4 regions of the Streptomyces sp. NPDC029151 genome follow, and region 2 is predicted to be linked to each of the others. Evidence: riboswitches for the same ligand, from Rfam matches in the RefSeq annotation. Region 2 holds a riboswitch; each other region holds the start of a gene.
The links. A riboswitch is a leader RNA that binds a small molecule or an ion and turns the genes downstream of it on or off. The one in region 2 is predicted to bind cyclic di-AMP.

Region 1 (7,405 bases), 170 kb from region 2:
TCGACCAGGCCGACGACCACCACGTCAACAACATCAAGATCGGCGTGAAGCTGGCGCTGCTGATCGTGATCCTCGGCCTGGTCTACGTGAAGCGCGACGAGGAACGGATCGACAAGGGCCTCTTCGGGCTGGTCGGCCTGCTCACCACGGCCAACGTCTTCATCGCCGTCCTCTGGGCCTGATCCCCGGCGCGCCCCCGTCTCAGCCCGGCCGCACCACGCTGTGGACGGCCGGCTCGCCGGTGCCCGACACCGGCTCCTCGCGGACGTACGCGCCCGGCCTGGGTGCGTGGATCATCATGCCGTCGCCCGTGCAGAGCCCGACATGGCGGGCGTCGTCGTGGAAGAAGACGAGGTCACCGGGGCGGGCGTCGGCCGGCGCGACCGGTGTCCCGGCGCCGGCCTGCTCGCGGACGGTGCGCGGCAGCGTGACGCCGGCCGACTTCCAGGCGGCCTGGGTGAGGCCCGAGCAGTCGTAGGAGTCCGGACCCGCCGCACCCCACACGCACGGCTTGCCGAGCTGGGCGCGGGCGAACGCGATGGCCTTCCTGGCCTTGGTCGCGTACGTCCCCGAGGGCGCGGCGGTGGCCTGGACGATGCGCTCGGACAGCAGCACGCGCGCGTGAGCGAGTTTCCTCTGCACGGCGGCCTTGGCCGCCTTGGGGCCGGAGTCGGTGTCCTGCGCGGTGGCGGGAGCGGAGGCCGCCGTCGCGGTGTGGGGGACGTGAGCGGCTTCGGCGGCCCGGGCGACGGTCCGGGCGGGCCGAGTGGGCGGGGCGGCCGGTACGGCGTCGGGGGAGGCGGTGAGGGCGCCGGCTCCCACGGGCGCGAGGGGGGCCGTGTCCGGCACGGGCGGGGCGGCGGGCGTGGCGCGGACGGGCGGCGTGAGAGCCGTACCCCCGGTGCGCGTGGTTCCGCCGGCGAGCGCGGTCCCCGCGGGCGTGGCCCCTCCCGCCGTGGCGCGGCCGTCCTCGTCCCGGCCCGTGCCCCGCTGGGCCGGGATCATGCCGCGCAGGCTGGGAATGGCGCGGTGCTGGGCGCGCCGGGCTACCTCGTCCCGGAGCCGCTGAAGACTGTCAGCGCCCCCAGGGCGGGGAACATCGGCCCCGGCCGCCCCGACGCCCTCCGCGGTCCGGTCGCCCCGCGCACCCCGCCCGGCCCGGCGCTCGGCCCGCTCGGTCCCGCGCCCTGCCGACTCGGCCTGCTCGGTCCACCCGGTCCCGCGCTCGGTCCGTTCGGCACGTCCCTTCCCCCGCTCACCCGGTCCGGTCCCGCGCTCCGCGCGTGCGGCCCCCCGGTCCGACCGTCCGCCCCACTCCCGGCCCGCGGCGGACGCCTCGGCCGCCGACTCCGCTCTGCGGTAGAGGTCCTCGATCTTGCGCTCGACCTCCTCCGGGCTCGGCCTGCCGTCACCGGCCGCCGGCGCGGCTTCGGCGGTCTGGGGCAGGACGGCCACGGAGGCGAGGGCGGCGGTGGCGAGGGCGGGGCCCGCGAGGGCGGGGGTGCGGATGCCCGCTCCCGGGGTTCCGCCGGGGCGCGGCTTGCGGTGCGACGCCAAGGGAGGCGACTCCTTCCCGTGCTGCCGCCTACCGGGTTAGCTGTCGGGTTCGGGCGGGATGCTCGGAAGGGTTGCCCTACGGCGTCGTCCCGGTGGGAGTCGGCCGATTCACCCCAGGATCGGTGGGTCCCCGGCTCCGGGCACCGTGCGGGGCGCGCCGGACTCGGCGGAGGCCGCGCGGCCCGGCGAGGTTCGCCGGAGAGGGGTCGTGCGGCCTGACGGCAACCTAGCCAACTCGTGTGTCTTCTGTGAAGGTTGGTGCGAGGTATGTCCGATACATTTCCGTGACCTTGGGGCGGTTTCATGTGTCCGTGACCGGGCGCTTCCCGTGCGTGAGCAGGGGAAAGGCGTCGCAGGGGCGAAGACGGACGCTTCGGCGAAGGCGGCGGGTTCCGGGGACGGCGACCGGTTGTCGGTGGGGCGCCCTAGACTCGGAGAGCGATGAGCAGCCTCTTTGACGACAGCTTCCTGGCGGACCTCCAGGCCCCTCGCGGGCGCGAGGAGGAGCCCCCGCCGCCGCCCGAGGACGATCACACTCCGGAGCAGGTTCCGGACGATCTGTTCGGTGGGAAGTTCGACGTGCCACCGGACCGGGACGCGTACTACCGCGACGGAGCCCCCCGCCCCGTGCTCGACCCGGCGGCACTCCTGGAGGGGCTCAACGAGAACCAGCGCGCCGCGGTCGTGCACGCCGGCTCCCCGCTGCTCATCGTCGCCGGCGCCGGCTCCGGCAAGACCCGGGTGCTGACCCACCGCATCGCGTACCTGCTCGCGGAGCGGAACGCCCATCCGGGCCAGATCCTCGCGATCACCTTCACCAACAAGGCCGCGGGCGAGATGAAGGAGCGTGTCGAGCAGCTCGTCGGCCCGCGCGCGAACGCGATGTGGGTGATGACCTTCCACAGCGCGTGCGTGCGCATCCTGCGCCGGGAGAGCAAGAAGCTCGGCTTCACCTCGTCCTTCTCGATCTACGACGCCGCCGACAGCAAGCGCCTGATGGCCCTGGTCTGCCGCGACCTGGACCTCGACCCCAAGCGCTTCCCGCCCAAGTCGTTCAGCGCCAAGATCAGCAACCTGAAGAACGAGCTGATCGACGAGGAGGACTTCGCCGCCCAGGCCACGGACGGCTTCGAGAAGACCCTCGCCCAGGCCTACGCCATGTACCAGTCGCGGCTGCGCGAGGCGAACGCGCTGGACTTCGACGACCTGATCATGACGACGGTCAACCTGCTGCGCGCCTTCCCGGACGTCGCCGAGCACTACCGCCGCCGCTTCCGGCACGTCCTGGTGGACGAGTACCAGGACACCAACCACGCCCAGTACGCGCTCGTGCGTGAGCTCGTCGGCACCGGCGAGCGCGCCGCGGAGGACGCCGACACCCCGCCCGGCGAGTACGACGTTCTGCCCGCCGAACTCTGCGTCGTGGGTGACGCGGACCAGTCGATCTACGCCTTCCGGGGCGCGACGATCCGCAACATCCTCCAGTTCGAGGAGGACTACCCGGACGCGACGACGATCCTGCTGGAGCAGAACTACCGCTCCACGCAGACCATCCTGTCCGCCGCCAACGCGGTCATCGAGCGCAACGAGTCCCGCCGCCCGAAGAACCTGTGGACCAACGCCGGCCAGGGCGCCCGGATCACCGGGTACGTCGCCGACACCGAGCACGACGAGGCCCAGTTCGTCGCCGAGGAGATAGACCGGCTGGTCGACGCGGGCGACGCGCGCGCGGGAGACGTCGCCGTCTTCTACCGCACCAACGCCCAGTCCCGTGTCTTCGAAGAGGTCTTCATCCGCGTCGGCCTGCCCTACAAGGTCGTCGGCGGGGTCCGCTTCTACGAGCGCAAGGAGGTCCGGGACGTCCTGGCCTACCTGCGCGTCCTCGCCAACCCGGAGGACTCGGTGCCGCTGCGCCGCATCCTCAACGTGCCCAAGCGGGGCATCGGCGAGCGCGCGGAGGCGATGATCGACGCCCTCTCCCAGCGCGAGAAGATCAGCTTCCCGCAGGCCCTGAAGCGGGTGGACGAGGCGTACGGCATGGCCGCGCGCTCCACCAACGCGGTGAAGCGGTTCAACACCCTGATGGAGGACCTGCGCACCATCGTGGAGTCCGGCGCGGGTCCGGCGACCGTCCTGGAGGCGGTCCTCGAACGCACCGGCTACCTGGCCGAGCTGCAGGCCTCCACCGACCCGCAGGACGAGACCCGCATCGAGAACCTCCAGGAACTCGCCGCCGTGGCCCTGGAGTTCGAGCAGGAGCGCGGTGAGGACGAGCAGAGCACGCTCGCCGACTTCCTGGAGCAGGTCGCGCTGGTCGCCGACTCCGACCAGATCCCCGACGAGGAGGACGGCGACGGCGTCATCACCCTGATGACCCTGCACACCGCGAAGGGCCTGGAGTTCCCGGTCGTGTTCCTGACCGGCATGGAGGACGGCGTCTTCCCGCACATGCGCGCCCTCGGCCAGACCAAGGAGCTGGAGGAGGAGCGGCGCCTGGCGTACGTCGGCATCACGCGTGCGCGGGAGCGGCTGTACCTCACGCGGTCGGCGATGCGCAGCGCCTGGGGCCAGCCGTCGTACAACCCGCCCTCCCGTTTCCTGGAGGAGATCCCGCCCACCCATGTGGAGTGGAAGCGGACGGGGGCGGCGGCGCCGGTGTCGTCCGGGCCGGCGTCCGGGATCGCGGCCTCGCTGTCCTCGACGCGGTCGCGTTCCTCGGCGTCCGGCGCGTCCGGGTTCGCCACGCGGCGCACGGCGGAGAAGCCGGTGGTCGGGCTGGCCGTCGGCGACCGGGTCACCCACGACCAGTTCGGGCTCGGCACGGTCGTCGCGGTGAAGGGCACGGGCGCCAACGCGGAGGCGACGATCGACTTCGGCGACGCCAAGCCGAAGCGGCTGCTGCTGCGGTACGCGCCGGTGGAGAAGCTGTAGCAGACCGGAAGGGCCCCGCTGGAGAGCGGGGCCCGGCGGCTCAGGTGGGGTCCAGCCCGTGGCTCCGCAGCCACGGCAGCGGGTCTATGGCCGCCCCGCCCGCGGGCCGTACCTCGAAGTGCAGGTGCGGGCCGGTGGAGTTGCCGGAGTTGCCGGAGTAGGCGATCGGCTCGCCCGCCTTGACGGTCGAACCGGAGGCGACGCGGTAGCTGGACAGGTGGCAGTACCAGGTCTCCGTGCCGTCCTTCGCCGTGAGGATCAGCATGTTGCCGTAGGCGCTGTTCCACTTCGTGGTGACCGTGCCGTCGGTGGCGGCCATCACCGTGGTGCCGTAGGAGACGGGGAAGTCGATGCCGGTGTGCACCGACATCCAGTTGATGCCCGCCTGGCCGAAGTAGGCGCTCAGTCCGTGCTGCGCGACCGGCAGCGCGAACTTGGGGCGCAGCCGCTCCTTGAGCGCGGCTTCCGCGGCCGCCTTCTTCTTCTCCAGCTCCTGCTGTGCCTTGAGGTCGATCCGCTCCTGGGTGCGGCTCGCCCGGTCGGCGAAGTCGGTGGCGCCGGCGGAGAGCGTCTTGAGCTGGCTGTCCAGCTTGCTGTTGGCGACCGACGGCTTGACCGGCTGTGCGTCCGCCGCGCTGGTGGAGGTGTCCTTGGAGTCGTCGGCGAGCGCGCCGACCGAGGCGGCGGCGATCCCGGCGACCCCCATGACACAGGCCGACGGTACGGCGACGGTCAGCAGCGCGGAGCGTTTGGCGGGCGTACGGCGCCGGGAGCGCGCCCCGCTGCGCGAGCCCGCGCGGGTCGCGGGCGCCGGGCTGATCTCCTCCTGGCCGTCCAGCAGGCCGGTCACGGGCAGTTCGCCGGTGGAGTCCGGTTCGCCCTCGTCGGCGGGGTGGTGGTCGCCGAAGTCGGCGTCCTCGTACGGCATCTGCTCGAACGGGGCCGGCGCGTCACCGACCGCCTCGAACGTCGCGGTGGGCAACTGGTCGAACGGTTCACCGGTCCGCTCCGGCTGCGCCGGCACGGTGTGCCCGGCGGAGTTCCACTGCGTGGCGTCGTACGCGCCCGTGTCGAAGGACTGGGTGCCCCACTCCCACTGCTGGGTGGCGTCGGCGCCGCCGGACCCGTCGGACTGGAGCCAGGAGTTGGCGTCCCACTGGCCGCTGACGTCGTTCCCGGCGGACTGCGCGGGGAGGGACCAGGCGGTGCTGTCGTAGACGCCGGAGTCGTAGGCGGCGTGGTGCTGGGCCGCGTACGCGTCGTAGGCCGGGGTCTGGACGGTTCCGGTGTGCCACTGCGTGGTGTCGTAGGCGCCGGTGGGCTGTTCGTCGCCCGGGAGGCTGCCGAAGAGCGGGTCGGTGTGGAAGGCCGTGGTCCCCGTGGAACCGTCGGCAAAACCAGTGGCGTCGTAACCGCCGTACGTGGTGAGGTCGTCGTAAGGGACTTCCTGTGCCCCGTACGCCGCGTAGTGCGGGGTGGAGGCGTCGGAAGCCGGGGCCGGGGTGGTCGTGCTCCCCGACGGGTGACGGTCGTTCACCAACTTCTCTTTCGCCTCGACAACAGGGGCTGCCAGAGCAGTGCGGCGACTGTACCCGGCGGTACCTGGGCGCGACAATCTTCGGCCGGTTTCGTGTGGGCCGGAAACGGGCATTCGGCTGTGTTTCGGCGGGTCCCGGACCGGACCTTGGCCTTGCGTTCGAAAAATGTTCGACGTTTGGCGGCAATATGGCCGCTGTGTGACGACTGTGCCGAGTCTGTGCCCTCCCACGGGGGCGACCCCGCTGTCGTTACCCGCGGATCCCCGCCGGAGTGCCGCCCGTACCCGCTGCGAGCCCCGCCCAGGGCCCCTGCCGCGGGTGGGGCCCGTCCGGCCCCGCCCGGACCGGCCGGCCTCAGGCCACCGTCAGGCCGTCGGCGGCCCGGTCCCCGGGGTGCGGGACGTCGAGTGCCTCGCGTATCCCGGCCGCCACGGCGGGGTGCACGGGAAGGGCGAGATGGCCGATGCCGGTCACCCGGACGTTGCAGGCGTCCAGGTCGGGGTGGTCCAGGCAGGCCGTCTCCAGCGGGTCCATCAGGGAGTCCAGGTCGCTCCAGAAGCTCACGAAACGCGTCCGGCAGCCCGGCGCGGGCCGGGACAGCTCCTCGATCACCGCCGATCCCGGCCGCATCTGCCGCACGATGGGATGCGCGTCCGCCAGCGGCGCCACCCGCGTCCCGGCGTGCGGGGTGCCGAGGGTGACCAGCGTGCGTACCCGCAGGTCACCACCCAGGCACTGGGCGTAGTAGCGCGCTATCAGGCCGCCGAGGCTGTGCCCGACGATGTCGACCCGGGCACAGCCGGTGCGCTCGCAGATCTCCTCGATGTGCCGTCCGAGCAGCTCGGCCGCGGTGCGTATGTCGCAGGTCAGCGGGGAGTAGTTCAGCGACTCCACGCGGTGCCTGCCGTGCTGGGCCAGGGCACGGCGGAGCAGGACGAACACCGAACGGTTGTCGATGAAACCGTGCAGCAGGACGACGGGCGGCGCCGGGCGGACCGGCAGCCGGACGGCGCCGTCCCCGTCGGATCCGCCGCCGCAGCGGCGTTCCTGGATCAGGCCCGTCGGATACAGCAGGAGGTGACCGGCCAGGATCGCGGCGTCCAGGGCCGTCGCCCTGAGCAGCGTCATCGACAGTCCGGCAAGCCTGCCGGGCCACAGACGGCGGCAGAGCGGGAGAAAGAGCGGCAATACTCCGGTGACCTTCATGGCCGACCTCCCGTCGGCACCCGGAGGGCGGCTCGGTCCCCCGTGTGCCTTCATGTCCCACCATGTGATTTCCCCCTCGCGGGGTCCCGTAAAACTGCCGCGTGCGCGATGCTGGGGATAACGTTCGTTCACTTTCCGACGGTGGCGGAACGCGCCAAAAGTGCGGTACTTGT
Region 2 (7,405 bases):
GAGGGCGCCGACCTGCGGGAGGACCGTGCGCGCCGAGCGGGGCATGGGCAGGCCCAGCACGCGGGCGGTGCCGGCGGTCGGCTCGATCAGGCCCATCAGCATGCGGATGGTGGTGGTCTTGCCCGAGCCGTTGGGGCCGAGGAAGCCGAAGACGCTGCCCGCCGGGACGGTCAGGTCGAGACCGTCCACGGCGAGCTGTCCGCCGCGGTAGCGCTTGGTGAGACCGCGCGTGGCGATCACGCTCGCCGGCGCGTCCCCCGGGTCCGGCTGCGTGGCGGACGGTGCGTCCATCGGCTCCCCTCGAATCATCCGACGCGTCGTGCCCGACGGGTCACTTCGCCGCGTCGGCCGCCTTCACCAGGGCGTCCTTGGTCACCGCGCCGGCGTAGACCTTGCCGTCCTCGGTGATCAGGGCGTTGACCAGGCGCGTGGAGAACACCGTGCCCTTGCCGAACTTCCCGTCGACCCGCTCGCCGAGCGAACCGAGGAAGCCGCCGAGGTCGCCGCCCTGGGAGCCGGTGGGCAGGCCGCCCTTGGCGCCGGTGTCGACGGTCACCACCGACGTCCAGCCCTTGCCGAGGACCGTCGGGCCGCCCGCGCCCTTCAGGCCCCCGGCGAAGTCCTCGCCGTGCTGCGGGCCCCGGCCGTGCCCGGGGGCGTGCTCGCGCGCCTCGGTCTCGTCCTTCTTCTCGGTGACCTTCGCGCCCTTGGGCGGGGTGAAGTCGAAGGCGGAGGCGGCCGGCCTGGCGAAGGAGACCTGGGTGAAGCCCGCGTCGAGCACCGCGGCGCCGCCGCTCCTCGGGGTCAGGGTGAACTTCAGCGGCATGCCCGTCTTCGCGTCCACGGCGATGCTGATCGCGCCGACGGTGGTGCCGGACTGCTTGGGCTGGATCAGCAGCTTGTAGGCGTCGCGCCCGGCGACCTGCGCGGTGCCGTCGACGGTGACGGACGTGGTGTCGTCCACCGCCTTCAGGGCCTCGTCGGCGAAGTCCTTGGGCGTGGCCGGCGGCTCGGCCCGGTGGTCCTTGCCCGAGCCGGCCGCGGTGGAGTGGTAGACCTCGTTGCTCTTGCTGTCGTAGCCCCAGACGTCCTTGCCGTCGTGGATCAGGCTGTACTCGGCGCCGCGCTCCAGCAGGGAGAGCTTCTGCCGGTCCGGCCCGTCGGCGGCGACGCGCAGGGTGTGCGTGCCGGAGACCAGCTCGGTGAGCTTGGCCTGCGGGTCGGCCGAGGAACCGTCACCGGAGCCGCCCCGGCCCCCGCCGGAGAGCAGGCCGTCCTCCAGGCCGCCGAGGTCGGGCAGGCCAAGGTCGGTGCTGACCTTCACGGTGCCGGACAGCTGCTGCACGTCCGACTTGGCGATCTTCTCGATGAGCTGCTGTGCGCTGATCTTCGGCAGGTCGGGGTCACCGGAGTCGGCGAGCGCCGGGACCAGCCCGATCGTGACCGCCGCCACCCCCACCACGGCCACCGGAACGGCGTACCGGGCGGCCTTGCGCCGGCCGGAGCGCGACGCCTCGTCCTGCGCGGCGCCCACTGCGTCGTCGGATTCGTACGGTGCCATGTGTGCCTTACCTCCGTCGTCGGCGGCGGCTGCCCTCACGCTGGTCCGCTGGTTCACTGGTCCACCCTGAGCCGCCATTCTCACCCGAATCGGTGAGGAGTGGTGATTTCCGTGGTGTCCATCTGACCAAATCGGCCGTGAGGAGGCGTCAGCCCACGGAGGCAACTCCGGGTCCACCTGCGGTATGACACACGGCGCCGAACTCTCCACCCGACCCGTAGGGGTCGCGCGGGACACCGGCGCCCGTAGGCGTGGCCGGGCCGGTGAGGCGGCACGGTCGGGCCGGTGAGGCGGCACGGTCGGGCCGGTGGGGCGGCGTGGTCGGGCCGGTGGGCCGGCACGGTCGGCCGGCATGGCCAGCCGACTCGTTCGGCCGACTCGATCAGCCGGCGTGATCGCCGGCGTTGGCTGGCCGACTCGGGTCAGCCGGCGCGGTGCACGACCGCGTCGCACAGCTCCGTCAGGGCCGCCTTGGCGTCGCACTCGGGCAGCGGGGCGAGCGCGGCCCGCGCCTCCTCCGCGTACCGGACGGTGTCCCGGCGTGCCTGCTCCAGCGCGGGGTGCGCGCGCAGCGCGACCAGCGCCTCCGCGTGCCGGGCGTCGTCGCTGAGGTCGGAGTCGAGCAGCTCGCACAGCGCGATGTCCTCGGGCAGGCCCAGCCGGGCGGCCCGCTCGCGCAGTCGGAGCACCGGCAGGGTCGCGATGCCCTCGCGCAGGTCGGTGCCCGGGGTCTTGCCGGACTCGTGGGAGTCGGAGGCGATGTCCAGGACGTCGTCGGCGAGCTGGAAGGCCACCCCGAGCCGTTCCCCGTACTGGGTGAGCACGTCGACGACCCGCTCGCCGGCGCCGGACATCATCGCGCCGAACCGGCACGAGACCGCCACCAGGGAGCCCGTCTTGCCGCCGAGCACGTCCAGGTAGTGCTCGACCGGGTCACGGCCGTCGGAGGGGCCCGCGGTCTCCAGGATCTGACCGGTGACCAGCCGTTCGAACGCCAGCGCCTGCACCCGGACCGCCTCGGGGCCGAGGTCGGCGAGGATCTGGGAGGCACGGGCGAAGAGGAAGTCACCGGTGAGGACGGCGACGGAGTTGCCCCAGCGGGTGTTGGCGCTGTCCACGCCGCGCCGTACGGCCGCCTCGTCCATGACGTCGTCGTGGTACAGCGTGGCCAGGTGGGTCAGTTCCACGACCACGGCCGACGGTACGACGCCCGGCGCGTAGGGGTCGCCGAACTGGGCGGCGAGCATCACGAGGAGTGGCCGGAAACGCTTCCCCCCGGCACGCACGAGGTGCTGCGCGGCCTCCGTGATGAACGGGACCTCGCTCTTGGTGGCTTCGAGCAAGCCTTCCTCGACAGCCGTCAATCCGGCCTGGACATCGGCTTCCAGAGCCTGGTCCCGCACGCTCAGCCCGAACGGCCCGACGACGGTCACGAGGGGTCTCCTGTCTGCTGGTGTCTGCTGGCGATTACACGGTTTGTCGATAGGTCGCTGCCCTCACTCAAGTCAGCGTATCCGGTCCTGTTTCGATCACCGATAGCGCCCACCGGTCCACCCCGGGCGGCATCGGACCACGACCGGCATGGCCTTGATCACATAGTAAGAACGGACATTTATTGACTTAACAGCAATACGGGCACTGTTTCGCAACCTCTCCACACCGCCCTCTCCGCCACCTTAGGGGCGAATCCCCCTATTCCCCCATGCCCGATTTGAAGCGATTTGCCATTTCGTGAATTGGGTCACGCGCCCCGCATGCCCGAGCCGCACCCCACAGCCCCCGCGACCCCTTGCCGCACAAGCGAGTTGAGGCTTGGCAATCGCAAAGGATCAAGCACCCCATACGGCGTCGATCAAGGTCAAATCGCACGTTGTATGAATCCGGTACTTGTTCCCGACATGTGCTCTCGCATACGTTCCGGGCCGTCGGGCGGACGCCGAATCCTGCCGCCGCCCGCATAACCCATCGACGAACTCATTCGTACGGCAGGAGCGGGGGACCCCAGGTAACTCGCCGGGCCGGTCGGCACACGCCGTACCGGTACGGCTCGGGGTGAAGCCGTGCCTCTCCAGGGCGCGGCCGGGCACCTCCTCGCCCGAACCCGACAGCTCACCTCGCAGGCGCCGGAGAGGAACACCCCCATGCCCGCTGCCGTTCAGCACCGCCGCACCCGGAACAGCCGCCTCGTCCGCGCCCTCGCCGCCGCCGGCACCGGCGTCGCCGTCCTCGCCCTGCCGCTCATCGGCGCGACCAGCGCCTCCGCGGCTCCCAGCACCTCCACGACGGCCACCACCCCCGCCGGATACCCCGACAACCTGGACGGCTGGATCCGCGAGTCGCTCGCGATCATGGCCGAGAAGCACATCCCGGGCACCTACAACGGCATCTACCGCAACATCATCCGCGAGTCCTCGGGCAACCCGGCGGCCATCAACCTCTGGGACTCCAACGCCGCCAAGGGCATCCCGTCCAAGGGCCTGCTCCAGGTCATCGACCCCACCTTCAACGCGTACCACGTCGCCGGAACCTCGTTCAACATCTACGACCCGGTCGCGAACATCACCGCCGCCTGCAACTACGCGGCCGCGCGGTACGGGTCGATCGACAACGTCTTCGGCGCGTACTGACCGGCTCCGGCCGGCCGCCGCATCCTTCTCTGCCGATATGCCGGTCGGTCGGCGTCACGGTCGGGCATCGCGGTCGGTCATCGCGGTCGACCGGCCGTCGCCGCCGGCCCGTCGTCACCGTCGGCCGATCGTTACGGCCGGCCCGTCGTCACAGCCGGTCGTCACGGCCGGCCCGTCGTCACCGTCGGCCGGTCGTCACGGCCGGTCGTCACGGCCGGTCGTCACGGCCGGTCGGCCGGGAAGAGTCCTTCGAGGACGACGGCGATCCCGTCGTCCTCGTTCGACAAGGTGACCTCGTCTGCCACCGCCTTCAGTTCGGGGTGGGCGTTGGCCATCGCGACACCGCGCCCGGCCCAGTCGAACATCGGGATGTCGTTGGGCATGTCGCCGAAGGCGAGGGCCCGGTCGGCAGCCACCCCGAGCCGCTCGGCGGCCAGTGCCAGCCCGGTCGCCTTCGTCACCCCCCTCGGCTGCAGCTCCACGGTCCCCGGACCCGACATGGTGACCGTCGCCAGCGAACCCACCGCCGAGCGGGCCACCGCCGCCAGCTCGTCGTCGGACAGGGAGGCGTGCCGCAGCAGCACCTTGCTGATGGGCTCACGCCACAGATCGTCCCGCCGGCCGACGGCTACCGCGGGCAGCGTCGGATGGGGCATCCGGTAGCCGGGCTCGATGAGCGTGAGCCCGTCCACGCCGTCCTGGTCGACCGCCGCGTAGACCTGCCCCACCTCCGCCTCGATCTTGCCGAGCGCGGTCTCGGCCAGCTCCCGGTCCAGCCGGACCGACCACAGCAGACGGTGTGACCCGGCGTCGTAGACCTGCGCCCCCTGTCCGCACACCGCGAGCCCCGTGCAGCCGAGGTCCGCCAGTAACGGCCGCACCCGCGGCGCCGGGCGGCCCGTCACCACCAGGTGCCGGGCGCCGGCCCGCACGACCCGCGCGAGCGCGGCGAGCGACCGGTCGGAGACGGTGTCGTCGCCACGCAGCAACGTTCCGTCCAGGTCAGTGGCGATCAGCGCATATGCCGGGGAGGGTGCCATGATCAGAGAATACGGACACGGTTCCCCGCCGACTCACCTGTCTTTCCCCGCACTTACCCGCCGTACGGCCCCAAAGGGCGTTCGCGGACGCCGGGATGAGCACGTGCCTCCGGCACATGCGCCGGCCGGGACAGGCCGGTGCACCGCGACGGCCGCGCGCGGTGAACACCTCTCCGGAGTGCGTCACTGCCCAAGACATGCGAGTCGGCCGTAACGTGTGGCCCGATCACATGGAACGCCACGCCGTGCATGGCCCGGATGAGAGTGAGGCAGCACCCCATGCCCCCCTTCGACGTCCCCGAGGGCGACCCCTTCGGTCCGCACAACCTTCCCTATGGCGTGTTCTCGCCCTCCGGCAGCACGGAGCGGAGGATCGGCGTCCGGCTCGGGAACCACGTCCTCGACGCGGGCGCCACGGCCGCGGCGCTCGGCTCGCCCCACCAGGCGCTGCTCGCCCGGCCCACCCTCAACCCGCTGCTCGCCGCCGGCCGCTCCACCTGGTCGGACGTACGGCGCGCCGTCACCTCCTGGATCACGGACCCGGCACACCGCGAGACCGTCGAGCCGCTGTTCCACCCCCTGTCCGAGGTGACCCTGCACCTGCCGTTCGAGGTCGCGGACTACGTCGACTTCTACGCCTCGGAGAACCACGCCCGCAACGTCGGCCAGATCTTCCGCCCGGACGCCGAGGACTCCCTCACCCCCAACTGGAAGCACCTGCCGATCGGCTACCACGGCCGCTCCGGCACGGTCGTCGTCTCGGGCACCGACGTCGTACGGCCGTCCGGGCAGCGCAAGGGCCCCGGCGACCCCTCGCCCGTCTTCGGCCCGTCGATCCGGCTGGACATCGAGGCCGAGGTCGGCTTCGTCGTGGGCGTGCCCTCCCGACTGGGCAACCCGGTCGCGCTCGGCGACTTCCGGGAGCACGTGTTCGGGCTGTGCCTGCTGAACGACTGGTCCGCGCGGGACGTCCAGGCCTGGGAGTACGTCCCCCTCGGCCCGTTCCTCGGCAAGTCCTTCGCCACCTCCGTGTCGGCGTGGATCACCCCGCTCGAAGCGCTGGAGCACGCGCGCGTGGCACCCCCGGAGCGCACGCACCCGCTGCTGCCCTACCTGGACGACTCGGCGCCCGGCACCGAGCCCGGCGGCTACGACCTCCGCATCTCCGTCGCGATCAACGGCCATGTGGTCTCCGAGCCCCCGTTCTCCACGATGTACTGGACCGCCGCGCAGCAACTCGCCCACATGACGGTCAACGGTGCCTCGCTGCGCACCGGCGACCTGTACGGCTCGGGCACGGTGAGCGGCCCGGACGAGAACCAGCGCGGCTCCCTGCTGGAGCTGACCTGGAACGGCCGCGATCCCCTCGACCTCCCCGACGGCAAGCGGACGTTCCTGGAGGACGGGGACGTGGTGACCCTGTCGGCCTGGGCTCCCGGCGCGGACGGGCGCCGGGTCGGACTGGGCGAGGTCAGCGGGCGGGTCGTGACGGGCTGACCCGCGGCCGGTGGTGCCGGGCCGGCGCCGGCCCGGCACGGGCACGCGCGCGTGGCGGTACGACAACCGTCCACGCGCGTGTGCCACGGTCCGGCCGTATCGCCGCCGACACCTGACTCGCAGCGCCCGTCTTCGTCATACTGACGGGGACACGCACCGCGCGTGAGCCGCCGTCGCGTGCCGCATGCCCGGCACCACCCACACCCGCACACCTCGCCGACCAGGAACCGGAGCCCCGGCATGACCGTCTGCCTGCTCCTGCTGAGCGTCGTAGCCCTCACGGCCGCCGTACCGGCACCGCGCGCGCTGACCCGTGCCGCGTGGCCCGAGCGGGAACCCGTGGTCGCGCTGTGGGTGTGGCAGTGCCTGGTCGCGACCGTGCTCCTGTGCTGCCTGACCGCGCTGGTGCTGGGCGCGGCGGCCGTCTTCCACACCGTCCGCGACCGCGTGTTCGCCCCCGCGCCGCCCGCGGTCACCGCGGCCTACGACCTGTCCACCGCGCCGCTGTGGGCGGCGGCGCTCACCGTGCTGCTGGCCTGCGGGGCGGCCTGGACGACGGCGATGCTGGCCCGGGAACTCGTCGAGGCCCGCCGCAGCCGGGGCCAGGCCCGCGCGCACCTGCGTGAGCGCGCCCCCGAACTGCCGGCCGGGCTCCCCGCGGCGCGCGGGCCGATGCTGGT
Region 3 (7,405 bases), on a different contig from region 2:
GGCCTGCTGTCCTGGCCCGCCTGGCAGGCCCTGCGCACCGCCGACGCCGTGCTGTGCGCGGACGGCGCCCACCCGCAGCTGCCGTATCTGCGCGAGGCCGGGACAGCGGTGACGGAGGCGTCCCCCACCGCGCAGGAGCTGGTCGAGGCCTGCGCCGGCGGGCGCACGGTGGTGGTCGTGGCGACGGGCGAGGGCGAGCCGGCGCTCACCGACGGCCTCGCCCGGCTCGCCGGCTCCGGCCGGATCGCCATGCCGGAGCTGGAGCTGCTCCCCGCCTCCTACGACCTGCCCGGCGCCCGCCTGCTGGACCTGGTGCAGGTCATGGACCGCATCCGCGCCGAGTGCCCCTGGTCCTCCCGGCAGACCCACCAGGGCCTGGCGAAGTACGGCATCGAGGAGGCGTACGAACTGGTCGAGGCGATCGAGGCCGGCGACCGCGCGGAGCTGCGCGAGGAGCTGGGCGACGTCCTCCTCCAGGTCGTCTTCCACTCCCGGATCGCCGAGGAGGACCCGGAGGCGCCGTTCTCCATCGACGACGTCGCCGGCGGCATCGTCGCCAAGCTCGTCCACCGGCACCCGCACGTCTTCGGTGACGAGGAGGCCGAGACCCCGGAGGACGTCAAGGAGCACTGGCTGCGCACCAAGGCCGAGGAGAAGCGGCGCGCCTCGGTCACGGAGGGCGTCCCGCTCGGCCAGCCCGGCCTGGCCCTCGCCGCCAAGCTCGCCTCCCGCACCCGCACGGCGGGCCTGGCGGTCCCCCTGCCCGAGGGCGAGGGCATCGGGTACGAACTGCTGGCGCTGGCGGTCCGCGCCGAGGCGGCCGGCGTCGACCCGGAGGCGGCCCTGCGGGCGGCGGCGCGGGCGTACCGGGACGCGATACGGGCCGCTGAGGGGCTGTCAGGTTAGTACCGCTGCTCCGGCGGGCGGGTGCGAGGCGTGGGAGCCGGCGCGACAGCCGAGTCGCGGGAGCCGAGACGTGCGCTGCCGGCCGCGGTCCGCCGCTCACCGGCCGCGGCGCAGCGGGTCGGGGAGATGCTGGAGCGGGCGGCCGTGGCCCGTGCGCGGAGGCCTGGACGCGGTGGGGCCGCCCGGCCGGATACCGTCGAGGAGTGACCGAGCAGCACAGCCCCGACCAGTCCGCGCCCGCCCTCTTCACCTGGGAGTTCGCGGCCGACCCCTACCCGGCGTACGCCTGGCTGCGCGAGCACGCCCCCGTGCACCGGACGCGGTTGCCGAGCGGGGTCGAGGCCTGGCTGGTCACCCGGTACGCCGATGCCCGGCAGGCCCTGGCCGACCAGCGGCTGAGCAAGAACCCGGCGCATCACGACGAGCCCGCGCACGCCAAGGGCAAGACGGGCATCCCGGGCGAGCGCAAGGCCGAGCTGATGACACACCTGCTGAACATCGACCCGCCGGACCACACCCGGCTCAGGAAGCTCGTCAGCAAGGCGTTCACCCCGCGCCGGGTCGCCGAGTTCGCCCCCCGGGTGCAGGAACTGACCGACCACCTCATCGACCGGTTCGCCAAGACGGGGTCCGCCGACCTCATCCACGACTTCGCCTTCCCGCTGCCCATCTACGCCATCTGCGACCTGCTCGGCGTCCCGCGCGAGGACCAGGACGACTTCCGGGACTGGGCGGGCATGATGATCCGGCACGGCGGAGGCCCCCGGGGCGGGGTCGCCCGGTCGGTGAAGAAGATGCGCGGCTACCTCGCCGAGCTGATCCACCGGAAGCGGGAGGCGCTGCCCGCCGCGCCCACGCCCGGCGAGGACCTGATCTCCGGCCTCATCCGCGCCTCCGACCACGGCGAGCACCTCACCGAGAACGAGGCCGCCGCCATGGCCTTCATCCTGCTGTTCGCCGGCTTCGAGACGACCGTCAACCTCATCGGCAACGGAACCTACGCCCTGCTCACCCACCCCGACCAGCGCGCGCGGCTCCAGACCTCCCTGGCCCGCGGCGAACGGGACCTGCTGGAGACGGGAGTCGAGGAACTCCTGCGCTTCGACGGCCCGGTGGAGCTGGCCACCTGGCGGTTCGCCACCGAGCCGCTCACCATCGGCGGGCAGGACATCGCGCCGGGCGACCCGGTGCTCGTCGTCCTCGCCGCCGCCGACCGGGACCCGGAGCGGTTCGCCGAGCCGGACGTGCTGGACCTCGGCCGCCGTGACAACCAGCACCTCGGTTACGGCCACGGCATCCACTACTGCCTGGGCGCGCCGCTCGCCCGCCTGGAGGGCCAGACCGCGCTCGCCACCCTGCTCACCCGCCTGCCGGACCTGCGCCTCGCCGCCGATCCGGCCGAGCTGCGCTGGCGCGGCGGACTCATCATGCGCGGCCTGCGCACCCTGCCCGTCGAGTTCACGCCCACGGCCTGACCACAGGCCCTCCAGAGGAAAAGAACGACGTTCAACTCTGTGATCTTCACGTGATCTGCGCGGCATGAACTTGTGACAAGTGATCGTCTGCCTATACGTTCACCCATCAGCGCGGCGACCCGCTCCGTCCGCCGCGTCGGCCCTGCTGTCGCTCGAAAGGCTTCTGCATGCTCTCCGGGAACGGTCGACACCGTCGCCCCCGCCAGGCCCCTGCCCTCCTCGTCGCGGCCGGAGTGACCGGCTCCGCCATCGCCATCCCGCTCCTCGGCGCGGCGAGCGCCAGCGCGGCCGACGGCGGCACGTGGGACAAGGTGGCCGAGTGCGAGAGCGGCGGCTCCTGGAGCGCCGACCCCGGCAACGGCTACTACGGCGGCCTCCAGATCTCCCAGGAGGACTGGAACGCGTACGGCGGCGGCCAGTACGCGGCCAGCCCCGACCAGGCCAGCCGCAACCAGCAGATCGCCGTCGCCGAGAAGATCCTCGCCGACAAGGGCACCGCCCCGTGGGCCACCTGCGCCCTGCTGTCCGGCCTGACGACCGACTCGGGTTCCGTGGACGTCGACACGGGTGTCGGCGGCTCCGGCGACAAGAGCGGTTCGGGCGGGACGTCCGGATCGACCGAGAAGTCCGACACCTCCGGAACTTCCGGCACTTCGGGGTCCTCCGACGGCTCCGGTGCGTCCGGTTCGCCGGATTCGCCGTCCTCCACCGGTGCCGGCCCCGACGCCAACTCCGGCTCCGGCGCCGGATCGTCCACGGATCCGGCGACCACGCCGACCGGCAAGCCGGGCAAGCACGCCGGTGCGGACGCCGACTCCGCGGGGACCAACACCCCCAAGTCCGACAAGTCCGCCTCGCCGGGCGCCGGTGGCTCCAGCGCGCCCGGTGACGGCTCCGCCCCCGCCACCCCGGAGGCGGGCGTCGAGAACGACCCGCAGCGGGCCGCCGGTTCCTGGAGCCTGGTCGACACCGGGGCGCTCGGCGGCGGACGTCACCGCGGGGCGAGTGCGGACGAAAGCGTGACAAACGGTCAGGACGACACCGTGTCGGGCCGGCACGCGTCCCGCGGGACGGACACGTACACCGTCCGCCAGGGCGACTCCCTCGTCTCCATCGCCGACTCCCTCGACGTCGACGGCGGGTGGCGCGCGCTCTACGCGGACAACAAGAAGGCCATCGGGTCCGACCCGGATCACATCGCCGCCGGTCAGACGCTGGACGTCGCGGGTGAAACGGACGCGAACTAGGCGGAGTTGACGCCCCATTTGACGCCGTAATGTCCGGTTTGGCGAAAGTGTGGGATGAGTCTCAGAAGCCCTGATCGTCTTTGAAATTCCGCGCGGCGCGTGTCTACGGTCGAGGCCGCTCGTCACCACGAGCCCCGGCGGTCGCAACGCCGAATCCTGCCAGCGGCCCACCCGGGAACAGTCGTCGCGTCAAGCGCCGTAGGCAGGAGCGGGGGACCCAAGGTAGGCGCCGGGACCAGCAGTTGAGGCTGGGACCGGCTGGGGGTGAAGCCGCGACTTCCGCGCAAGCGGGAGCGCGGCCGGGCAACTCAACCGGCCCGAACCCGACAGCTCACCTCGCAGGCGTCGGTGAGGGGATCGATCCATGCTGTTTACCGGCAAGGGCAAGCACCGTCGTCCGTCCAAGGCCACCCGGGCCATCGCGCTCGCCGGTGTCACCGGCGCGGCCGTCGCCGCCCCGCTGATGGCGGCCGGCAACGCCTCCGCCGCCACCACCGCCGAGTGGGACAAGGTCGCCCAGTGCGAGTCCGGCGGCAACTGGTCCATCAACACCGGCAACGGGTACTACGGCGGTCTGCAGTTCTCCGCCTCCACCTGGTCCGCGTACGGCGGCACGCAGTACGCCGCCACCGCCGACCAGGCCTCCAAGTCGCAGCAGATCTCGGTCGCCGAGAAGGTGCTGGCCGCGCAGGGCAAGGGCGCCTGGCCGGTATGCGGCACGGGCCTGTCCGGTACCCCGTACAACGGCTCCGCCCCGAGCGCCCCCTCGACCTCGGGCGGCACCGGCGGCTCGGGCAGCGGCACCGGCTCCGCCGCCACCCGCTCCACCGACCAGCAGTCCACCACCCGCTCCACCACCCGGACCGCCCCGTCGACGGAGAAGACCGTCACCACCCCGACCGGCAAGAAGGTCAAGAAGGGCGACGGCGAGTACAAGGTCGTCACGGGTGACACCCTCGGTGCCATCGCCGCGAAGAACGGCGTCAAGGGCGGCTGGCAGAAGCTGTTCGAGCTGAACAAGGACATCGTCCAGGACGCCAACCTCATCTACCCGGGCCAGCAGCTGCACCTGAAGTAAGAGGAGCGGCCGGCGGACCCCCGCGGCCCTCCCCGGGCGGGTCCCCCGGGCCCGCCCGGCCCCCTGAGACCCCGTGCGGGCCACCCCCCGTCCCCACGGGCCCCCCGCCCCGGTGCGTGTTCCCCCGTACGCACCGGGGCGGGTTTTTTTCTGCCCGGGAGCACCGAGCTCCCCGAAGCCCTTTGTTTGGCGCAGAAACAAAAGGTACGGTCGGCATGTCCACGGGACGGTCGGTCGGTGGCCGACGCCCCCGGGACGGTTAGGCTCTAGTCGCAAGGCACAGCCGTAAGGCACCCAGCCCGCACTTCCAGCGTCACATCCAAGAAGGAGATGCTCGTGCCGTCCATCGACGTCGTCGTAGCCCGGGAAATCCTGGACTCCCGAGGCAACCCCACGGTCGAGGTCGAGGTCGGCCTCGACGACGGCAGCACGGGTCGTGCCGCCGTCCCGTCCGGCGCCTCGACCGGCGCCTTCGAGGCCATCGAGCTGCGCGACGGTGACCCCAACCGCTACCAGGGCAAGGGCGTCGAGAAGGCCGTCCTCGCCGTGATCGAGCAGATCGGCCCGGAGCTGGTCGGCTACGACGCCACCGAGCAGCGCCTGATCGACCAGGCCATGTTCGACCTGGACGCCACCGACAACAAGGGCTCCCTCGGCGCCAACGCCATCCTCGGCGTCTCGCTCGCCGTCGCCCACGCCGCCTCCGAGGCCAGCGACCTGCCCCTCTTCCGCTACCTGGGCGGCCCGAACGCGCACCTGCTGCCGGTGCCGATGATGAACATCCTGAACGGCGGCTCGCACGCCGACTCCAACGTGGACATCCAGGAGTTCATGATCGCCCCGATCGGCGCGGAGTCCTTCTCCGAGGCCCTGCGCTGGGGCACCGAGGTCTACCACACGCTGAAGAAGGTCCTGAAGAACAAGGGCCTGTCCACCGGCCTCGGCGACGAGGGCGGCTTCGCCCCGAACCTCGGCTCCAACCGCGAGGCGCTCGACCTCATCCTGGAGGCGATCAAGGAGGCCGGCTACGCCCCCGGCGAGCAGATCGCGCTCGCCCTCGACGTCGCCGCGTCCGAGTTCTACAAGGACGGCTCCTACCTCTTCGAGGGCAAGGAGCGCACGGCCGCCGAGATGACCGAGTACTACGCCGAGCTGGTCGAGGCGTACCCCCTGGTCTCCATCGAGGACCCGCTGTTCGAGGACGACTGGGAGGGCTGGAAGACCATCACCGACAAGCTCGGTGACAAGGTCCAGCTCGTCGGTGACGACCTGTTCGTCACCAACCCCGAGCGCCTGGCCCGCGGCATCGAGGAGGGCGCCGCCAACGCCCTGCTGGTCAAGGTCAACCAGATCGGCTCGCTGACCGAGACGCTGGACGCCGTCGAGCTGGCCCAGCGCAACGGCTTCAAGTGCATGATGTCCCACCGCTCCGGCGAGACCGAGGACGTCACCATCGCCGACCTGGCCGTCGCCACCAACTGCGGCCAGATCAAGACCGGCGCCCCGGCCCGCTCCGAGCGCGTCGCCAAGTACAACCAGCTGCTGCGCATCGAGGAGATCCTCGACGACGCCGCGGTCTACGCCGGCCGCAGCGCGTTCCCGCGCTTCCGCGGCGCGGTCTCCAAGGGCTGAGCCAACCTGGCGTAAGGCCTAGCCAGTCGTACGTACGTCCCCGCACCCGGTCCCGTACCGTGTCCGGGGACGTACGCGCGTGTGTGAACGGGAGGCGGGGAAGATGGCAGTGAAGGACCGTGACCGGTTCTCCACCGCGACCAGGCTGCGGCTGCTCGGCGAGCAGACGGCCGCCCGGGTCTACCGCTCCCAGACGAAGCGGCAGGCCCGCCGCTCCCGGCTCACCGGCCGCGCGGCCCTGCTCGCGCTGGTGCTCTGCTCCCTGATCGTCGCCCTCGCCTACCCGATGCGGCAGTACGTCTCCCAGCGCGCGGAGATCGCCGACCTCCGGCGGCAGCGGGAGCAGGCGCGCGAGCGCGTCGAGCAGCTGCGCGACCTGAAGGCGCGCTGGCAGGACGACGCCTACGCCGAGCAGCAGATCCGCCGCCGGCTGCACTACGTGAGGCCCGGCGAGACCGGGTACGTGGTCATCGACCCGGGCGCGGCCAAGCAGTCCCGCGCCGACCTCGGGGCCGCCCACCGGCCCTGGTACGCGAACGTCTGGGACGGCGTCGACAAGTCCGACGCCTCCGACCAGTGAGCCGGCGACACGGCCGGTACGACCAGAAAGCCACTCTGAAAGCAGTCATGGAAACGCCTCCGCCGCCCACTCCGCGCACCGAGCCCACCGACGCGGACGTAGAGGCCTTCAAGCAGCAGCTGGGCCGCCCGCCGCGGGGCCTGAGGGCCATCGCGCACCGCTGCCCGTGCGGTCAGCCGGACGTCGTGGAGACGGCACCCCGCCTGCCCGACGGCACGCCCTTCCCGACGCTGTACTACCTGACGTGCCCGAAGGCGTCCTCCGCCATCGGCACGCTCGAGGCGAACGGCGTGATGAAGGAGATGACCGAGCGGCTGCAGAGCGACCCCGAGCTGGCCGCCGCCTACCGGGCCGCGCACGAGGACTACGTCCGGCGCCGGGACGAGATCGAGGTCCTCCAGGGCTTCCCGAGCGCCGGCGGCATGCCGGACCGGGTCAAGTGCCTGCACGTGCTCGTCGCCCACTCGCTGGCCGCCGGCCCCGGGGT
Region 4 (7,405 bases), on a different contig from region 2:
GATTTGAAGCAGCGGTTCGTGGGACCCTACCCCTGCTTAAAAGTTAAAGCAATCACTGGCCGGGTGGGCACTCGGGGGCGCCGCGCCGGAGCGGTCGCGGGGCCGGGGCCCGCGAGTGAGCCGGGCGGGTGCGCGGTGCCTCAGGGGGCCGTGGGCGGTGAGGACGGGCAGGACGAGCGGCGTCGCCAGGGCACGTCGTCGGTGCCGGACTCGGGGTTCTGGCCCTGCAGCCCCCGCGCGATACCCGTGCAGATCTCCTCCAGCTGCCCCACCTGTTCCTCGGTCAGCCGGTCGAACAGCAGCGAGCGGACCGTCTCTACGTGCCCGGGTGCCGTACGCTCCAGTACGGCCGCCCCCTCGTCCGTCAGCACCGCGAGCGAGCTGCGCTTGTCCCGGTGGCAGTCCTCCCGGCGCACCAGGCCGTCCCGCTCCAGCCGGGTCACCGCGTACGTCAGCCGGCTACGCGTGATCTTCAGCGTCTCGGCGAGATCGGTCATGCGCAGCCGGTGCCCGGGCGCGTCGGAGAGGTTGGCCAGCACCGAGTAGAACAGGTGCGGCATGCCGCCCTCCTGCTGGAGCTGCCGGTCGATCGCGTCCTCCAGGAGGCGGGAGGCGGCGATGTAGGCGCGCCAGGCGCGCTGCTCCTCGGGGGTGAGCCAGCGGGTCGTCATGCCGCCAGTGTAGGTTTGTTTAAAAATTGAACCAAGCTGACCAAGCTGAACCAAGCTGAATCAAGCCGTCCGCCTCCGGAAGAGAGGGCGCCGATGCCCCTGCCCTACGTGCTGCTGTCCGCCGCCGTCTCCCTCGACGGTTACCTGGACGACACCGGCCCCGAGCGGCTCCTGCTGTCCAGCCCGGCCGACTTCGACCGGGTCGACGCGGTACGGGCCGGCGCCGACGCCATCCTCGTCGGCGCCGGCACGATCCGCGCCGACAACCCCCGCCTGCTGGTCAACTCCGCCGAGCGGCGCGCGGCCCGGGTGGCCGAGGGCAGGGCGGAGTACCCGCTGAAGGTCACCGTCACCGCCACCGGCGACCTCGACCCGGAGGCCAACTTCTGGCACACCGGCGGCGAGAAGCTCGTCTACAGCACCGACCGGGGCGCCGAGCGGGCCGCCCGCCTCCTGGGGCGCACCGCGGACGTCGTCCCGCTCGGCCCCGCCCTCGACTGGCGGGCCCTGCTGGAACATCTGCACGACGAGCGCGGCGTCGGGCGCCTGATGGTCGAGGGCGGCGGAACGGTCCACACCCAGCTCCTGCACCAGGGCCTCGCCGACGAGCTGCAGCTGGTGCTCGCCCCGCTGTTCGTCGGGGACCCGGCGGCCCCGCGCCTGTTCGGACCCGGCGGCTACCAGGCCGGACGCCTGCGCCTGCTCGACACCCGCCGGATCGAGGACGTCGTCCTCATGCGGTACGTGCCCACCGCCCCCGGCGCCGGCCCGCTGTCCACCGCCGCCGACCGCCACTGGCTGCGCACCGCCTGCGAGCTCGCCGCGCTGTGCCCGCCCTCGGAGACGGCGTTCAGCGTCGGCGCGGTCGTGGTCGCCGCCGACGGTACGGAGCTGGCCCGCGGGCACTCGCGCGAGGGCGCCGATCCCGCGGTCCACGCGGAGGAGGCGGCCCTCGCCAAGATCGGTCCGGGCGAGCCCCGGCTGGCCGGCGCCACCGTGTACAGCAGCCTGGAGCCGTGCGCCCGCCGTGCGTCGCGTCCGGCGCCGTGTGCCGAGCTGATCCTGCGGGCGGGGGTGCGCCGGGTGGTCACCGCCTGGCGCGAACCCGACACGTTCGTCGCCTCGGCCGACGGCACGGGCGTGCTCACCGCCGCGGGCGCGCAGGTGGTCGTGCTCGCCGAGCTGGAGGATCTCGCCAAGGCGCCGAACGCCCACCTGCTGTGAGCGCCTGGGCGCCCGCGACCGGCCGCGTTGTGGGCGCCGGGGGCCAGGAACGACTCAGGGCCCGGAATCCTGGGGATTCCGGGCCCTGAGCCTTCAGTAGCGGGGACAGGATTTGAACCTGCGACCTCTGGGTTATGAGCCCAGCGAGCTACCGAGCTGCTCCACCCCGCGTCGTTGTGACTCCAGTGTACGTCATCCGCGGGGCCGCTCGCACACCCCTTTCGGTCCACAGCGGTAGCCGCCCGCTCCGGGGCCCGGAAACCTGGAGGCACGTCGGACATGTGGGAGACACGCGGTGCGCCCTGGAAAGGTGGAGGAGAGCCCGTACGCCAGGGCGGGAGGCCGGTTCCCCGGTGACCCCGTGCCCGCCCCGGGCCTCGGCGGCGGGCCGGTGCCGGTGCGGGCCCGCCGCCGGCCGAGCCCGCGTGCGCAGGCCCGCGCCCTGCCCGCCCTCCTGATCGCCTGCGGGATCGGGTACGGCCTGCTCACCCCGCAGCAGTTCACCCCCGTCCCGTTCTTCACCGCGGCCCCGCTGATCGCCGCGCCCCTCTCCTCACTGCGCACCACCGTGCTCACCGGTCTCGCCACCCTCGCCGCCGCCTACGCCGTGCACGCCGACGCGGGGGCCCATCCGGCCGTGGGCACCCTCACCGACGTGGTGACCGTGGCCACCGTCGCCCTGCTGGCCGTGGCCATCAACCGGGTCGTCCGCCGCGGCGACCGGAGGCTCGCCTCGGCCCGGGAGATCGCCGAGGCCGCCCAGCGGGCCGTCCTGCCGGACCCCGACGCCCGGATCGGCGGCTTCGAGATCGCCGCCCGGTACGAGGCGGCACGGCAGGACGCGTTCATCGGCGGCGACCTGTACGCGGTGCAGGACACCCCGCACGGCGTCCGCCTGGTCGTCGGGGACGTGCGCGGCAAGGGCATGGGCGCGGTCGCCGCCGTCGCCGTGGTGATCGGCGCGTTCCGGGAGGCGGCCGAGCAGGAGGCGACGCTGGAGGAGGTGGCCGGGCGGCTGGAGCGGGCGCTGGCCCGCGAGGGCACCCGGCGCGACGGGATCGACGCCTTCGAGGGGTTCACCACGGCGGTCCTCGCCGAACTCCCGCACGGCGACGGTGTCGTACGGATCGTCAACCGCGGCCACCCGCCGCCGCTGCTGCTGCACGCCGACGGCACCCTGCACGTCCTGGTCCCGGGCGAGCCCGCGCTGCCGCTCGGCATGGCGGGGCTGGGCCGGTGGCCGGACCGGGCCGCCGAGGCCGGCTTCCCCGGCGGTGCCACCCTGCTCCTGTACACCGACGGCCTGTCCGAGGCCCGGGACGCCCACGGCCGCTTCTACGACCCCGAACGGCGGCTCGCCGGGCGCACCTTCCCCGGCCCGGCCGCGCTGCTCGAACGGCTCGCGGCGGAGGTGCGACGGCACTCCGGCGGCGGCATGACCGACGACATGGCACTGCTCGCCGTACGGCGTCCCCTGCGGGACGTCACCGACGGTGAGTGGGTGAGCGCCGTGCGCATAACATCTGAGTCACCATCAAAACCCGAAGTGACTCCTGAATGCTGCCGAAACCGGGTCAACTCGCCCGGTTTGACGGGGTAATGGGTGATAGATCCGCCGTTGCAGACCTTAATGATCAAGTCGAACGGCTTGGAAAGTGACTGTCGGGTCTATTAACGTTCGATAACGCAGCGCGGTCGTCCCAGCCGTCACAAGAGGCGGCTCCGTGCGCACGCGCCGAATCCCGCAAGGGAGCCGGGGAACCACCATTCTGGGGTGAATCACGCGGATGCCACCGTGAACTCACGGAGTTCACGACCGGTATACGCGCGTAGGAGACCTTCCTGCTCCGAACCCGTCAGCTAACCCGGTAGGCGGAGGAAGGAAAGGAGCACGCCCGCGTGGCGTCCAACCGGCCTGTCCCCGAAGCCCCGTTCATACCGGCGCAGCGCGACGATGAGACGTTCGCCTACGTCGCCCACCGCGCCGAAGAGGGCCCGTGGGAGGAGTGGAACCCCACCGCGGAATCCGTCGCCCCGGTCCGCGGCCGGCACCGTGTCGCCAAGCAGCGCGGCGGCTTCGCGCGCAGCTCCACCGTCCTCGGCGTCGGCGTCATCGCCGCGGTCGGCGCGGGCGGCATGGCCAGCGCCAACACCGGCAAGCCGCCGGTCTCCATCTCCCTGCCCGACCTGCCCTCCGTCGGCTCCCTCTTCGACGACGGCTCCGCCGGCACCCAGGCCACCGAAGCCGGCACCACCGCGCTGAGCAGCGTCGGCGTGACCACCGCCGACGGCGAGGACAGCACCGACGCGGGCGAGGCCCTGCGCAACCGGATCATGGCCCAGGCCGAGCAGCAGCAGGGCCAGGCCGAGAGCAAGGCCACCGCCCTCGCCCTCGCCACCGCCGAGAAGCAGGCCGCCGACGCCGCCGCCAAGGCCGAGAAGCAGGCCGCCGCCAAGGCCGCCGCGGCCAAGGAGAAGGCGGAGGCCGCCGCCGCGAAGAAGGCCGAGCAGGAGCGGCTGGCCAAGCTGGCCGAGCAGTACACGCTGCCGACCTCCTCGTACACGATCACCTCGACCTTCGGCCAGGCCGGTTCGATGTGGTCCTCAGGCCACCACACCGGCCTGGACTTCGCCGCCCCCACCGGCACCCTGATCAAGGCGGTCCACAGCGGCACGATCACGGAGGCGGGCTGGGCCGGCGCCTACGGCTACCGCACGATCCTCACCCTGGACGACGGCACCGAGCTGTGGTTCTGCCACCAGTCCTCGATCAGCGTCAAGGCCGGCCAGAAGGTCTCCACCGGCGAGGTCATCGGCCGGGTCGGCGCCACCGGCAACGTCACCGGCCCGCACCTGCACCTGGAGGTCCACCCCGGCGGCCAGCCCACCGGCATCGACCCGATGGCGTGGCTGCGCGGCAAGGGCCTCACCCCCTGAGCGACCTCTCCGCCGAAATCCGGCGCCGGTGGCGGAATGCGATCATCCGCCGCCGGCGTTGACATGACGTATGACGTCACTACGCACACTCGGCCGTTCCGACCTCGAGGTCTTCCCGCTCTCCCTGGGCGGCAACGTCTTCGGCTGGACCGCCGACGAGGAGACCTCCTTCGCCGTCCTGGACGCCTACCGGGCGGCCGGCGGCAACTTCATCGACACCGCCGACGCCTACTCCGCCTGGATCGAGGGCAACCAGGGCGGCGAGTCCGAGACGATCATCGGCAAGTGGGTCAAGGCCCGCGGCAACCGCTCCGACGTCGTGATCGCCACCAAGGTCAGCCAGCACCCCGAGTACCAGGGGCTGTCCGCCGCCAACATCAAGGCCGCCGCCGACGCCTCCCTGCGCCGCCTGGGCACCGACCACATCGACCTCTACTACACCCACTTCGACCAGCCGGAGGTGCCGGTCGAGGAGATCATCGGCGCGCTGGACGAGCTGGTGAAGGCCGGGAAGGTCCGGCACATCGCCGCCTCCAACATCGGCGCCGAGCGCCTGAAGGCCTCCCTCGACTTCTCCGACCGCGAGGGCCTCGCCCGCTACGTCGCCCTCCAGCCCCACTACAACCTGGTCTCCCGCGACACCTACGAGGGACCGCTGCAGGACCTCGCGGCCCAGGAGGGCCTCGCCGCGGTCCCGTACTTCGCCCTCGCCGCGGGCTTCCTCACCGGCAAGTACCGGCCCGGCACGACCGTGGACAGCGCCCGCGCCGGCCGGGCCCAGGAGTACGCCGACTCCGAGCGCGGCCAGAAGGTCCTGACGGCCCTGGACGAGGTCGCCGCGGCCCACGAGGCCCCGGTCGCCACGGTCGCCCTGGCCTGGCTCGCCGCCCAGCCGACGGTCACCGCCCCCATCGCCTCGGCGCGCACGGTGGAACAGCTTCCGGCACTGCTCGGCGTGGCCGAGCTGGAGCTGACGGAGGCCGAGGTGGCCAAGCTGACGGAGGCGTCGGCGTAAGTCCGGGGGCTACGACCGGTAGGGGTTGTACGCGGGGTACGGAGCCGCCGGACGGCCGTACCCGTACCCGTACCCGTATCCGTAGGGCACCGGCCCCGCGTACACCGGCCGCACCGGCACCGCCGCGCGCGCCGCGTACTCCAGAGCCGGCCCGGCCAGGTGCCGGCGCTTCCACAGCTCGTCCAGCAGCTCCCGCTCCCGGACGACGAAGTCGGCGCCGGACCTGCCCTTGCGCCCCCGGTGCCGGAGGAACGCGAGCGAGGTGGCGTAGCCCTCGTACCGCGCGACCTCCCGCGCCGCCGGGCGCCCGTGGTGGTGCCGGGCGTAGTCGCGGGCCATGCGCCGCGCCCGCATCGACCCGAGCGCGAACGGCTCGGCCGGCCCCAGCCAGCCGGCCGGCACATAGGCCGACAGCTCCGCCCGCACGGTCCGCAGCTCCCGCTGCCGGGTCCGGATCGCGAGCCAGGTGAGCAGCCCGAACGCGGGCACCATGAAGGCGCCGTAGACGGCGAGGAAGCCGTACTCGCCGAAGGTGGAGGAGCTGTTCCACAAGGCGTGCATGCCCATCGCGAGCAGCAGCCCGCAGACCGGCAGCAGGCCCCGCCGCACGTGCTGCCGCTCGGCGGACAGCGCGGCGAAGCCGAAGCCGATGCCGGTGAGGACGGTGAAGAGGGGGTGCGCGAACGGGGACATCACGATGCGCACGAAGAAGGTGGCGGCGGTGACGGAGGCGATGCCGCGGTCGCCGGTGAGCTGGTCGGTCCCGAAGGCCGTACCGAGGTAGAGGATGTTCTCGGTGAACGCGAACCCGGTGGCGGTGACGCCCGCTATCACCACGCCGTCCACGATCCCGGTGAAGTCGCGCCGGCGGAAGAGGAAGACCAGCAGCACGGCGGCGGCCTTCGCGGACTCCTCCACGATCGGGGCTATCACGGTGGCGCCCAGCGTGTCGGCGCTCGCCGGGTCCGCGGTGGAGGTGGCTATCCACTTGGTCGCGAAGCTGTTGGCCACGATGGCTATGAGAGCCGCCGCACAGGCACCCCAGGCGAAGGAGAAGACCAGGTTCCGCCAGGGGCCCGGATCCACCCGGTCCAGCCACCGGAAGGCGGCTGTCAGCCAGGGCACGGGCAGCACGGCCAGACCGAGCCCGACGAGGAAGCCCTCGGTGCCGGTCTGCCGCCGTACCAGGGCGAGGATGACCAGCCCGGACAGCGCCAGCAGGCTGCTCAGCGCCCCGTACCGCACCCACCTGCGCTGCCACCAGTGCGGGTGGCGGAGCACGCCGTCGCCGGGGGTCGGGGGACGCGTCGGAAACGGAGGACTGGTGGCCACGGCATCGACCCTAACGGGGACGGTACGGGGGGCTGGAGCGGATCAGCGGTCCTGCTCGGCGGTCCTGTGCGGTACGCGCCGGAACAGCAGGTCGTTCACCACATGACCCTTGTCCAGTCCCTGCCCCTCGAAACGGGTCAGCGGACGGAACGCGGGACGCGGGGAGAAACCGCCGTCCGGCCGGGTGTTCTCGAAATCGGGATGGGCGGTGAGCACGTCCAGCATC

Region 1: linked by a shared signal. The riboswitch ahead of ACZ4VF_RS18330 (C40 family peptidase) and the one ahead of ACZ4VF_RS19170 (transglycosylase SLT domain-containing protein) in region 2 are both predicted to bind cyclic di-AMP.
Region 3: linked by a shared signal. The riboswitch ahead of ACZ4VF_RS22755 (transglycosylase family protein) and the one ahead of ACZ4VF_RS19170 (transglycosylase SLT domain-containing protein) in region 2 are both predicted to bind cyclic di-AMP.
Region 4: linked by a shared signal. The riboswitch ahead of ACZ4VF_RS27195 (M23 family metallopeptidase) and the one ahead of ACZ4VF_RS19170 (transglycosylase SLT domain-containing protein) in region 2 are both predicted to bind cyclic di-AMP.

Annotation. Positions count from the first base shown of each region.
Region 1 is NZ_JBVHWQ010000004.1:400,809-408,213, reverse strand. It holds gene ACZ4VF_RS18335 (hypothetical protein) at 1-182, shown strand, start outside; gene ACZ4VF_RS18330 (C40 family peptidase) at 202-1,557, opposite strand; cyclic di-AMP (ydaO/yuaA leader) riboswitch at 1,568-1,736, opposite strand; gene pcrA (DNA helicase PcrA) at 1,999-4,488, shown strand; gene ACZ4VF_RS18320 (M23 family metallopeptidase) at 4,529-6,025, opposite strand; gene ACZ4VF_RS18315 (esterase/lipase family protein) at 6,381-7,232, opposite strand.
Region 2 is NZ_JBVHWQ010000004.1:570,309-577,713, forward strand. It holds gene ACZ4VF_RS19155 (ABC transporter ATP-binding protein) at 1-291, opposite strand, end outside; gene ACZ4VF_RS19160 (LolA family protein) at 332-1,561, opposite strand; gene ACZ4VF_RS19165 (polyprenyl synthetase family protein) at 1,984-2,994, opposite strand; cyclic di-AMP (ydaO/yuaA leader) riboswitch at 3,518-3,697, shown strand; gene ACZ4VF_RS19170 (transglycosylase SLT domain-containing protein) at 3,703-4,188, shown strand; gene ACZ4VF_RS19175 (HAD family hydrolase) at 4,410-5,228, opposite strand; gene fahA (fumarylacetoacetase) at 5,508-6,725, shown strand; gene ACZ4VF_RS19185 (M56 family metallopeptidase) at 6,966-7,405, shown strand, end outside.
Region 3 is NZ_JBVHWQ010000006.1:95,106-102,510, reverse strand. It holds gene ACZ4VF_RS22770 (nucleoside triphosphate pyrophosphohydrolase) at 1-906, shown strand, start outside; gene ACZ4VF_RS22765 (cytochrome P450 family protein) at 1,110-2,381, shown strand; gene ACZ4VF_RS22760 (transglycosylase family protein) at 2,549-3,628, shown strand; cyclic di-AMP (ydaO/yuaA leader) riboswitch at 3,813-3,988, shown strand; gene ACZ4VF_RS22755 (transglycosylase family protein) at 3,993-4,706, shown strand; gene eno (phosphopyruvate hydratase) at 5,043-6,338, shown strand; gene ACZ4VF_RS22745 (FtsB family cell division protein) at 6,442-6,918, shown strand; gene ACZ4VF_RS22740 (DUF501 domain-containing protein) at 6,966-7,405, shown strand, end outside.
Region 4 is NZ_JBVHWQ010000008.1:20,184-27,588, reverse strand. It holds gene ACZ4VF_RS27215 (MarR family winged helix-turn-helix transcriptional regulator) at 141-671, opposite strand; gene ACZ4VF_RS27210 (dihydrofolate reductase family protein) at 765-1,895, shown strand; tRNA gene ACZ4VF_RS27205 (tRNA-Met) at 1,993-2,066, opposite strand; gene ACZ4VF_RS27200 (PP2C family protein-serine/threonine phosphatase) at 2,191-3,495, shown strand; cyclic di-AMP (ydaO/yuaA leader) riboswitch at 3,619-3,785, shown strand; gene ACZ4VF_RS27195 (M23 family metallopeptidase) at 3,795-4,832, shown strand; gene ACZ4VF_RS27190 (aldo/keto reductase) at 4,903-5,847, shown strand; gene ACZ4VF_RS27185 (PrsW family intramembrane metalloprotease) at 5,857-7,179, opposite strand; gene trmB (tRNA (guanosine(46)-N7)-methyltransferase TrmB) at 7,222-7,405, opposite strand, start outside.